DNA from 3 places in the Nocardia sp. NPDC051570 genome. Region 1 is predicted to be linked to each of the others. Evidence: riboswitches for the same ligand, from Rfam matches in the RefSeq annotation. Region 1 holds a riboswitch; each other region holds the start of a gene.
What was found. Region 1 has a riboswitch for cobalamin ahead of metE (5-methyltetrahydropteroyltriglutamate--homocysteine S-methyltransferase). Riboswitches for the same ligand answer to the same signal wherever they lie in the genome.

Region 1 (3,267 bases):
ACGTGGTTACCGCGCTCGTCGAGCAGGAATTCGACCGTGCCCGCGCAGCTGTATCCGATCTGCCGCGCGAAGGCCACCGCGTCGGCGCAGATCCGTTCGCGCAGAGCGGGATCCAGATTCGGCGCGGGCGCCAGCTCGATCACCTTCTGATGCCGCCGCTGCAGCGAGCAGTCCCGCTCGAACAGATGCATCACATTGCCGTGCTCATCGGCCAGGATCTGCACCTCGATATGGCGGGGATTGATCACCGCCTGCTCCAGGAACACCGTCGCGTCGCCGAAGGCCGATTCGGCCTCGCGCATCGCGGCCTCGATCGAATCGCGCAGCTGACCCGGCTCGGCCACCCGGCGCATACCGCGCCCGCCACCACCGGCGACGGCCTTGACGAAGATCGGGAATTGCATCGACTCCGCGGCGACCGACAACTCGTCCACATCCGAGGAGGGCGCGCTGGAATCGAGCACCGGCAGCCCGGCAGCCTTGGCGGCGGCGATGGCGCGGGCCTTGTTGCCTGTGAGTTCGAGCACAGCCGAGGACGGCCCGATGAAGGTGATGCCCTCGCGCGCGCAGGCGGCGGCCAGATCCGGATTCTCCGACAGGAAGCCGTAACCCGGATAGACGGCATCCGCGCCCGCGGTCTTCGCGGCCTTGATGATCTCCTCGATGGACAGATACGCCCGCACCGGATGACCCGGCGTACCGATCTGGTAGGACTCGTCGGCCTTGAGCCGATGCACCGAATTGCGGTCCTCGTGGGGGAACACCGCGACGGTTCCGATGCCGAGTTCGTAGGCAGCGCGGAAGGCCCGGATGGCGATTTCACCGCGGTTGGCGACCAGCACTTTGGAGAACATCCGCCTAAGGTACCTGCCCGGTGAGCGGCGCCGAACCCGTGATCCGGGCTTCGCAACCATCCTCACAAACCGATCCCGCGATCTGCGAAGTTGTGTTACCGCTGCGCCGATCGCCTCCGGAATATCCCCGCGTCCCGCGTCGCTTATGCTCAACAGTGCAGCTGGTTCGTTGCGCCGACGAGTTGGAGCCCCGAGCGTCGGATACGCAGCGTCGAGCCGGTCCCTGGACCGGCGAGAGGGAACCCGGTGAGAATCCGGGACTGTCCCGCAGCGGTATGCAGGAACGACCGCCGTCATCAGCACTGGAAGCCTCCGGGAAGCGACGGCCAGTAGGAATCCGGCGAAGTACATGCCGGGCCCATATGGGGTGGCGTAGGCCGGGTCCATACGGGAAGCCTGCGAGTCCGAAGACCTGCCGACTGTGCCGGATACGCCGTATCCGGCGGCCACCGCCTCGTGGATCGGGCGGGCGGACACCAGTGTTCATACCGTGTCGTTGGGTATGGCGAAACTCGGGCGCTCCGTCTGCTTGTGGCGGTGACCCGTGGCTTCCAGCACTGGAGACATACCGTGACTGTCACAGCACATACACCTTTCACCGCAACCGTTCTCGGCATTCCGCGTATCGGGCCGCGGCGCGAACTCAAGCGCGCGATCGAGAGCTATTGGGCCGGTCGCATCGGCGCCGCCGAACTGGAGAGCGTCGCGAAATCCCTGCGGACCGACCATCTGACCGCCCTGCAGGCGGCGGGCCTGGATTCGGTACCGGTCGGCACCTTCTCCTATTACGACCAGGTGCTCGACACCGCGGTCCTGTTCGGCGCGCTGCCTCCGCGGGTCGCCGGGATCTCCGACCCGCTGGACCGGTACTTCGCCGCCGCGCGCGGGGCCGAGTCCATCGAACCGCTCGAGATGACCAAGTGGTTCGACACCAACTATCACTACCTCGTCCCCGAGATCGGGCCCGGCACGACCTTCGCGCTGCATCCGGACAAGCCGCTCGCGGAGCTGCGCGAGGCGCTGGCGCTCGGCGTGCCCGCCCGCCCGGTCGTGGTCGGCCCGCTGACCTTCCTGAAGCTGGCCAAGGGCCTCGACGGCACCGTGCCGCTGAGCAAGCTCGACGAGCTGATCCCGCTCTATCAGGAGCTGTTGCGGCAGTTGGCCGCCGCGGGCGCCGAATGGGTGCAGCTGGACGAGCCGGTGCTGGTCACCGATCTCACCGACGACGAAATCGCCCTGGTTCGTAGCACTTACACCACGCTGGCGCAGACGCCGGAGCGGCCCGCGATCCTGGTCGCGACCTACTTCGGCCGCCCGGGGCCCGCGTTGGCGGAGCTCGCGGCGACCGAGATCGAGGGCGTGGCACTCGATTTCACCCGCGGCACCGGTGTCGCCGACGTCGCGGCCGTGCCCGCACTGGCGAACAAGCTGGTCGTCGCGGGCGTCGTGAACGGCCGCAATGTGTGGCGCAACGATCTCGACGGCTCCCTGGCCATCCTGGGCACGCTGCTGGGCAGCGCCGGGAAGCTGGCGGTGTCGACGTCGAGTTCCCTTCTGCACGTGCCGTATTCGCTCACCGCGGAGCCGGATCTTGACCCGGCGCTGCGGTCGTGGCTGGCGTTCGGCGAGGAGAAGGTGGCCGAGGTTCGCACTCTGGCCACCGCGCTGCGCGACGGCACCGAGGCCGTGGCGGACGAATTGTCCACCGCCCGTGCGGCCCTGGCGGCTCGCCGCGAGGACGCCCGGCTGCACAACGAGACCGTGCGGACGCGCCTGAGCACCCTCGGCCCCGACGCGGACCGGCGCGCGCCCGCCGAGGAACGCCGTGTGCTGCAACGCGATCGGCTGAAGCTGCCCGCGCTGCCGACCACCACGATCGGCTCGTATCCGCAGACCTCGGCGATCCGCAAGGCGCGAGCGGCGTTGCGCTCCGGCGAGATCGATGCCGCCGAGTACAAGCGGCGGATGCGCGCCGAGATCGACGAGGTCATCGCCCTGCAGGAGCGGCTGGGCATCGACGTGCTCGTGCACGGCGAGCCCGAGCGCAACGACATGGTGCAGTACTTCGCCGAGCAGCTGGACGGCTTCGCCGCCACGCACAACGGCTGGGTGCAGTCCTACGGCACCCGCTGCGTGCGGCCGCCGATCCTGTTCGGTGACGTGGTGCGGAACGCGCCGATGACGGTGGAGTGGATCGCCTACGCGCAGTCGCTGACCGAGAAGCCGGTCAAGGGCATGCTGACCGGTCCGGTGACGATCCTCGCGTGGTCGTTCGTGCGCGACGATCAGCCGCTGGCCGATTCGGGCCGACAGGTGGCGCTGGCCATCCGGGACGAGACCGTCGATCTGCAGAGCGCCGGAATCCGGGTCATCCAGGTGGATGAGCCGGCCCTGCGCGAGCTGCTGCCGCTGC
Region 2 (3,267 bases), on a different contig from region 1:
GCCTGTTCACGGGCACGCTGATCGAATCGGGTCAGATACACCCCGAGGGTTTCGTCGTAGGTATCGGCCGCGGCCAGCGCCCGCTCCACCAGCTCGGTCGCGCTCACCGCACCGTCGCGCAGCGCGGCCGCGGCCGAGGCGAGGGTCGTTGGCGTCGAAGAGGTTTCGAACATCTCACCCCAATCGCTCGGTCCCCAGATCTTGCCACGGCGACCGGCGACGCGCCGGACGGAAACGCCTACCCGACAGGGGTCAGGGGGTGGGCCGTGGTGCGCAGGGTCCAGGCCGAGGGGCGGCCGTGCAGAGTGGTGACCGACAGCGGCGGAATGTCCACGCGCCACAAGGATTTCGGGGGCGCGTCGAGCGCGAGCAGGACCACGGCGCGCACGATCGCGGGATGGGTGACCGCGGCGATGCGCCGGGGCGATGCGGTGAGGGTCCCCAGCCAGGTCCGGACGCGCTCGAGCAGTTCGACGATCGATTCGCCGCCGGGCGGCCGATGAGCGGGATCGGTCAGCCAGGCCATGAGATCCTCGGGCGCGAGTGCGTCCATGGACCGCCCCGACCAGTCTCCGCAGCGCCAATCCCCCAGCGCCGGTTCGGATGTCGCGGCCAGACCCAGCCCCTCGGCGGTCTGGCGGGTGCGCAGCTCGGGCGCGGTCACGACGAGCTCGGCACGCTCGAGCCGCACCGGGCGGGCGGCGCGGGCCACCGCCCGCGCACCCGGCTCGCTGAGCGGTTCATCGGCCGGGAAGCGGGCCGCGGTGACCGCCTCGGTGACCGCATGGGTCACCAGCGCGAGCCGGGTGACCTCGCTCATACCAGCGGTGCCGTCGCGGTCTCGCCGCGCACGGTGTCGCGCCCGAACAGCCGGGTGCTCAGCGAGGCGAAGCCGACGCCGATCACGGTCCACAGGATCGCCTGCGCCAGCACCGAATACAGCCGGAAGTAGAACAGATCGTCGGCCGGGAACCCGGGGAAGACGATCCGGCCCGACGGATCGGTCAGCGGCTGCGGCGTCTCGGTCGCGAAATCGCCGTAGGCCTTGTCGACCGACAGATGTCCCAGTGACGGCAGCAGCGCGATCACCACGGCGATCACGACGACGAAGGCCACCGCGGACACCAGTGTCGCGTACCAATTGCCCAGGCGTGCCTGGAGTCTGCGGCCCAGCCAGATCGCCGCCAGCAGCAGCACCACGGAGAGCAGCATCATCAGCAGGTACAGGCCGGTACGCTCCTTGATGGACTCCGGATGCCCGATCGACGGCGGATTGGCCGGATACTTCAGGAACGGCACGGCATACAGCGCGAGGAACATACCCCCGGCGACCAGCAGCGCCAGTGGACGCGGGGCGAGGCGGCCGACCCGGCCGAGTGCGAGGGTGTACACCACCGCGAACAGCGCGCCCATGGCCAGACCGAAGACGATCACGCCGAATCCGAGTCCGATGTTGGACTGCACCGTGCGGGTGAACAGCTCCACGTCCTGGGTGTGGTCCATGCCGTGCCCGGCGGCCTTCTCCAGCGCCATCTGCGCATCGTCACGGCCGCTCTCGTAGTCGATGGCGCGCCCCATGACCGGCTCGGCCAGCACGCGGGCGAAGAGGAACGCCAGCAACCCGCCCAGACCGCCGAACAGCACGCCCAGGCCGATGATTCGCTTTTCCATTGTGTGAACTCGATTCCCGCGGACTAGTGGCAGGGGAATCCGAGGAAATGCCGGCCGTCGTGCACGAACTCGTGGACGTGCATATCGCTGCCGAAGATCGACACCGCGCCCTGATCGACGCCGATGAAGTACAGGGCCAGCAGCGCCAGCACCGTGGTACCGACCAACCACAGGGCGGTGCTGGGAATCGAGAGTGATACGGCGGGCGCGCCGGATCGGGGAGCGTAGGACGTAGCCACGAAAACTCCTTAACTACAGGGGATTACGCGTCCCCGTCGTCGGACAGTACCGGCGATGTGAGGGTCTGGCTCGCACCCCGGCGGGGTGCTCACAGTGGCGCGACCGCTCCGGCTTCACACCGGATTCCTCGACTCATCGCCCACTCACCATACGAAACCGCCGACTTCCAGGTCAATCGCCGCGCACCGCACACAACCGGTGCCGCCCGCCCCGGGCTCCGCACAGAGTGCGCAACGCTGATGTGCTCGACGCGCCGCTGCCCACCGCACGCGAGATCGAGGGCGGGAAGCACTGTTTCACACTGGTCGAGCAGGAGGATTCGACGGTGCGGCAGCTCATCGCCACACTCGATGGCGGGCGCGGACATCGAATCTTCGTCGGGACGCCAGAACAGGTTGCCGATGAATTGCATTGTTGGTTCTAAGCGGATGATTCGGAGGGTTTGACCATCATGCCGACGTATCTTCCGGGCGGGCTGGAGGATTTCATCGATCGGATGGCTCCGATCCTTCGGGAGCGCGGTCTGTTTCACACTGAATACACCGCGGATACAAGAAACGGTCCGCCCTCGACATTCGAGGGCGGACCGTCGTACGCGGGTTTCGCGAACCTCAGAGGTAGGAGCCGCACACGGGCCACGCGCCGGGGCCCTGGGTGGCGAGCACGTTCTCCGCGACGCGGATCTGCTCGGAGCGGCCGGCGTGGGCGGGGTTGCCCGAACCGCCGTTGGCACTCCAGGTGCCCTGGGTGAACTGCAGGCCACCGTAGAAACCGTTGCCGGTGTTGGCGCCCCAGTTGCCACTGGACTCGCATTCGGCGACGGCATCCCAGTTGTGACCGCTCTCCGCGGAGGCGGCGGCCGACAGGCCGAACGGAACGGCGACCAGAGCGGCGGCGACAGCGGTGAATCCGAATGCGCGGGTGAACTTCCGGTTCCGAGACATAGTGGGTTTCTTCCCCTGCGCCCAGCCGGCCCGGCGGCAATGCGTCACCGGGTCCCCGTCCCCAGGAATGTCGGGTTCGAACTCGGATCGTGGGACAGGGTTGCCGGTGTTCACCGATCCGAGTTGCGGCCCGCCTCTGCGAGCCGGAGATGACGGTAACCAGAAAATCGCTGCCAATCACGTAGCGATAACATAAACGCAGTCTCAACCGATGAATGAGACTGCCATCGTTTGCGCAGATCGCATGGGAAGAAACGCGGACTACATATCTGTAGTTACCCAGTCGTTATGTGGGTGAGATCACCGCTTGATAGTGATTCGGGTCGCAACCGCCTTGACAGGCCCGCGCGGGCATTCGAATCACGCTGAGCGTGGATCTGGGCAGGAGGCCGGTCCGCGGGCCAGGATCGGC
Region 3 (3,267 bases), on a different contig from region 1:
ACGCGGTCACCAGCAGCCACGGCGAGGCAGCGTCGAAGATCAGGCCCATGGGCGCCAGCACCCGCACGACCTGCTCGGCCGTCCACTCGTCGAGGTCGGGCACGATCAGGCTGCGCCACGGCGTGACGATCAGCGGACGGTCCACGGCCGCAAGGAATTCCGCGGTCCGGGCGGGCAGGCTGCCCAGGGGGACCCCGGCGCCGAGCGCCACTCGATCGTCGGCCTGGACGAACCAGCCGATCGGAACATCCTGAGGCGCGGCCGATTCCACCGGTTCGGCGACGGCGGCGAGTCCGAGCGCCGCGGCGATCCGGGCCGGACCGTGCGGAATCTCCTGCAGCCGCCAGTGATCTCCGCGCAGATCCTGGAAGTGGTGCGCGGCCTCGACGAGCACCGCCACGACCTGCTCGCGGCCGAGCCGAATCCCACTGTCCCGCCCACCCAGCAGCAGTGCGAAGGTGTCGGAATCCGTCGCGTGCACCCCGAGGTCACCGCCCAGCCCGCTCACATCGCCGCGCCCGTCGTCGAGGGTGAACAGCACCCGCCCCGGCAATTCCGCGAGCCGCGGCGCGGCCCGCAGATCCGCATCGAGGGCGGCCACCAGCGCCCGCACATCGACCCGGCCGCCCACCCGGCCCGACAGCGGCGAGGCGACGATATTGCGCACCCGCTCGTGGGCCGGGCTCGGCAGCAGATCCACCGCGGCGAGCCGCTCGGCCAGCGCGTCGGCATCGTGTATCCGGCGCAGCTGCACATTGCCGCGGGAGGTGAGCTCGATCGCGCCGTCACCCAGCTCCCGCGCGGCCTCGGCCAGGGCCTGTACCTGGGCGGGCCGAAGCAGACCGCCCGGCAGACGAATTCGCGCCAGGGGACCGTCCGCGGCCGGATGCAGGCGCAGGACACCGGGACAGGAGTCGGGTTCGGAACGAGTCATGGCCACCCAAGCCTACGACTCGCCGCGGCGGTCAGCCGTGGGGCCGCCAGCGCTCGGATTCGGTGCGGGTGCCGCGGCGGGCGGCGAAGGGTGGGGTGCGTTGCCACGGGTCGGCGATCAGATTCGGCGTAGCGTGCCGGTCGACGTGATCGCGGTGGACCGTCGTGCCGAACAACGTGATGGCGATGATGAACGCGGCCGCGCAGAGCCCGCCACACAGGACGGCCCAGCGAGCGTGGCCCGTCGCGGCGGCGGTGAGCGCCATGGCCAGCGTCGCGAATCCGATCAGGACGCAGAAGTAGCTGACCCAGGCGACGAAACGATTGCGCCGAACCCAGTTCGGGGTCGCGGGCATCTCAGGACCATCCCCTCTCCGGCCGCTCCTCGTGCTCATGCCCCTTCCACGGCGGTTCCGGAACATAGCTGTCGGACAACAGATGCGGCGTCTCGTGCTGATCGACCCGATCCCGATGCACCGTCGATTCGAACACCAGCAGGCCCGTGATGGCCACGGCCGCACACACTCCGGCGGCGACGATGGCCAATCCGCTGCGGTGTCCCGCAGCCGCCGCGAGCGCCATGGCTAGCAATGCCACGGCAACCATCATGCAGACAATTCCCGACCAGGCAGCGAAGCGATTTCGCCTGGCCCACCCAGGTGAGTTCGGCATATGCACAGCGTACGCTCCGACCGGTCGGTCCGATATCGGAAATGCGCAGATGATGCGCAATGTCACGGCTGCGGCGGCCCCGCATCCCGCGCGACTCGACACGCCTCCCGACACGCCGCCATAAGGAGTGCGGATCGTCGGAAGGGGTGCGAGGTAGACCAATCGTTGCCTCGGGACCGCACCGCGGGCACTGTGGTCGATGCGGGCGCGCGGCCGACGGCCGAGGCCCACCCGGGGCGATGTAGCATCCGGGGGCTCGTCGACAACGAGGAAACCGGTGCAATTCCGGTGCGGTCGCGCCACTGTGACAGTCAGACCCTCTCGGCGAGCGCGACATCCGTGCTGGGCGCGTCACCCGAGGGAAGGCCGAACCGTGATCCTACTGCTGTCCACCTCCGACACCGACCTGCTGTCCGCGCGTGCCAGCGGAGCCGAATTCCGGCTCGGCAATCCGGCCCGCCTGCTGGTCGAGGATCTGCCCGCGCTGCTGGACGGCGCCGACCTCGTGGTGGTGCGTATTCTGGGCGGCCGCCGCGCCTGGGAAGAGGGTCTGGAGGCGTTGCGCGCCAGCGGAATTCCGATGGTGGCGGTCGGCGGCGAGATGGCGCCCGACGCCGAGCTGATGGAATGCTCGACCGTGCCCGGCGGCGTCGCCGCCGACGCGCACAACTACCTGGCCGCGGGCGGACCGGGCAATCTGCGCCAGCTGCACCACTTCCTGTCCGATACCGTGCTGCTCACCGGTCACGGCTTCGAGCCGCCGGTGCAGCTGCCGAGCTGGGGTGAATTGGAGCGCACCGCACGGAGTTTCGACGCCGCGGCGCCGACCATCGCCGTGCTGTACTACCGCGCCCAGCATCTGGCCGGGAACACCGCCTACATCGACGCGCTGTGCACGGCCATCGAGGATGCCGGGGCGCGTCCGCTGCCGCTGTACTGTGCCTCGCTGCGCACGGCCGAACCGGATCTGATCGAGGCCCTGCGCACCGCCGACGCATTGGTCGTGACGGTCCTCGCGGCGGGCGGCAGCCGCCCCGCGACGGCCGCGGCCGGTGGCGACGACGCCGCCTGGGATATCGGCGAGCTGGCCGATCTGGACGTCCCGATCCTGCAGGCGCTCTGCCTGACCAGCGGCCGCGCCCAGTGGGAGGACAACGACGACGGGCTGTCCCCGCTCGATGTGGCCACCCAGGTGGCGGTGCCCGAATTCGATGGCCGCATCATCACGGTTCCGTTCTCGTTCAAGGAATTCGACGCCGACGGGCTGTCGACCTATGTGCCCGATACCGAGCGCGCCGCCCGGGTGGCGGGCATCGCGGTGCGCCACGCCCGGCTGCGGCACATTCCCGCCGAGCGTCGGCGGGTGGCGCTGGTGTGGTCGGCCTATCCGACCAAGCACGCCCGCATCGGCAATGCGGTCGGCCTGGACACCCCGGCCAGCGCGATCCGGTTACTCACCGAGATGCAGTCGGCCGGTTACGATCTCGGCGCGCCGGGCGAGGTGCCCGGGCTGGCCGAGCGCGACGGCGACGCGCTGATCCACGCGCTCATCGCCGCGGGCGGACAGGATCCGGACTGGCTCACCGCCGAACAGCTGGAGGGCAATCCGATTCGCATCGGCGCCCGCCGCTACGCCGCCTGGTTCGAGACGCTGCCCGCACA

Region 2: linked by a shared signal. The riboswitch ahead of ACIA76_RS04200 (CbtB-domain containing protein) and the one ahead of metE (5-methyltetrahydropteroyltriglutamate--homocysteine S-methyltransferase) in region 1 are both predicted to bind cobalamin.
Region 3: linked by a shared signal. The riboswitch ahead of cobN (cobaltochelatase subunit CobN) and the one ahead of metE (5-methyltetrahydropteroyltriglutamate--homocysteine S-methyltransferase) in region 1 are both predicted to bind cobalamin.

Annotation. Positions count from the first base shown of each region.
Region 1 is NZ_JBITDI010000007.1:21,078-24,344, forward strand. It holds gene ACIA76_RS18810 (pyruvate carboxylase) at 1-854, opposite strand, end outside; cobalamin riboswitch at 1,055-1,289, shown strand; gene metE (5-methyltetrahydropteroyltriglutamate--homocysteine S-methyltransferase) at 1,425-3,267, shown strand, end outside.
Region 2 is NZ_JBITDI010000002.1:142,848-146,114, forward strand. It holds gene ACIA76_RS04185 (amidase) at 1-173, opposite strand, end outside; gene ACIA76_RS04190 (histidine phosphatase family protein) at 239-820, opposite strand; gene ACIA76_RS04195 (CbtA family protein) at 817-1,671, opposite strand; gene ACIA76_RS04200 (CbtB-domain containing protein) at 1,695-1,910, opposite strand; cobalamin riboswitch at 1,947-2,087, opposite strand; gene ACIA76_RS04205 (hypothetical protein) at 2,138-2,335, shown strand; gene ACIA76_RS04210 (transglycosylase family protein) at 2,523-2,855, opposite strand.
Region 3 is NZ_JBITDI010000001.1:119,875-123,141, reverse strand. It holds gene cobG (precorrin-3B synthase) at 1-934, opposite strand, end outside; gene ACIA76_RS00535 (hypothetical protein) at 966-1,289, opposite strand; gene ACIA76_RS00530 (hypothetical protein) at 1,291-1,530, opposite strand; cobalamin riboswitch at 1,822-1,945, shown strand; gene cobN (cobaltochelatase subunit CobN) at 1,979-3,267, shown strand, end outside.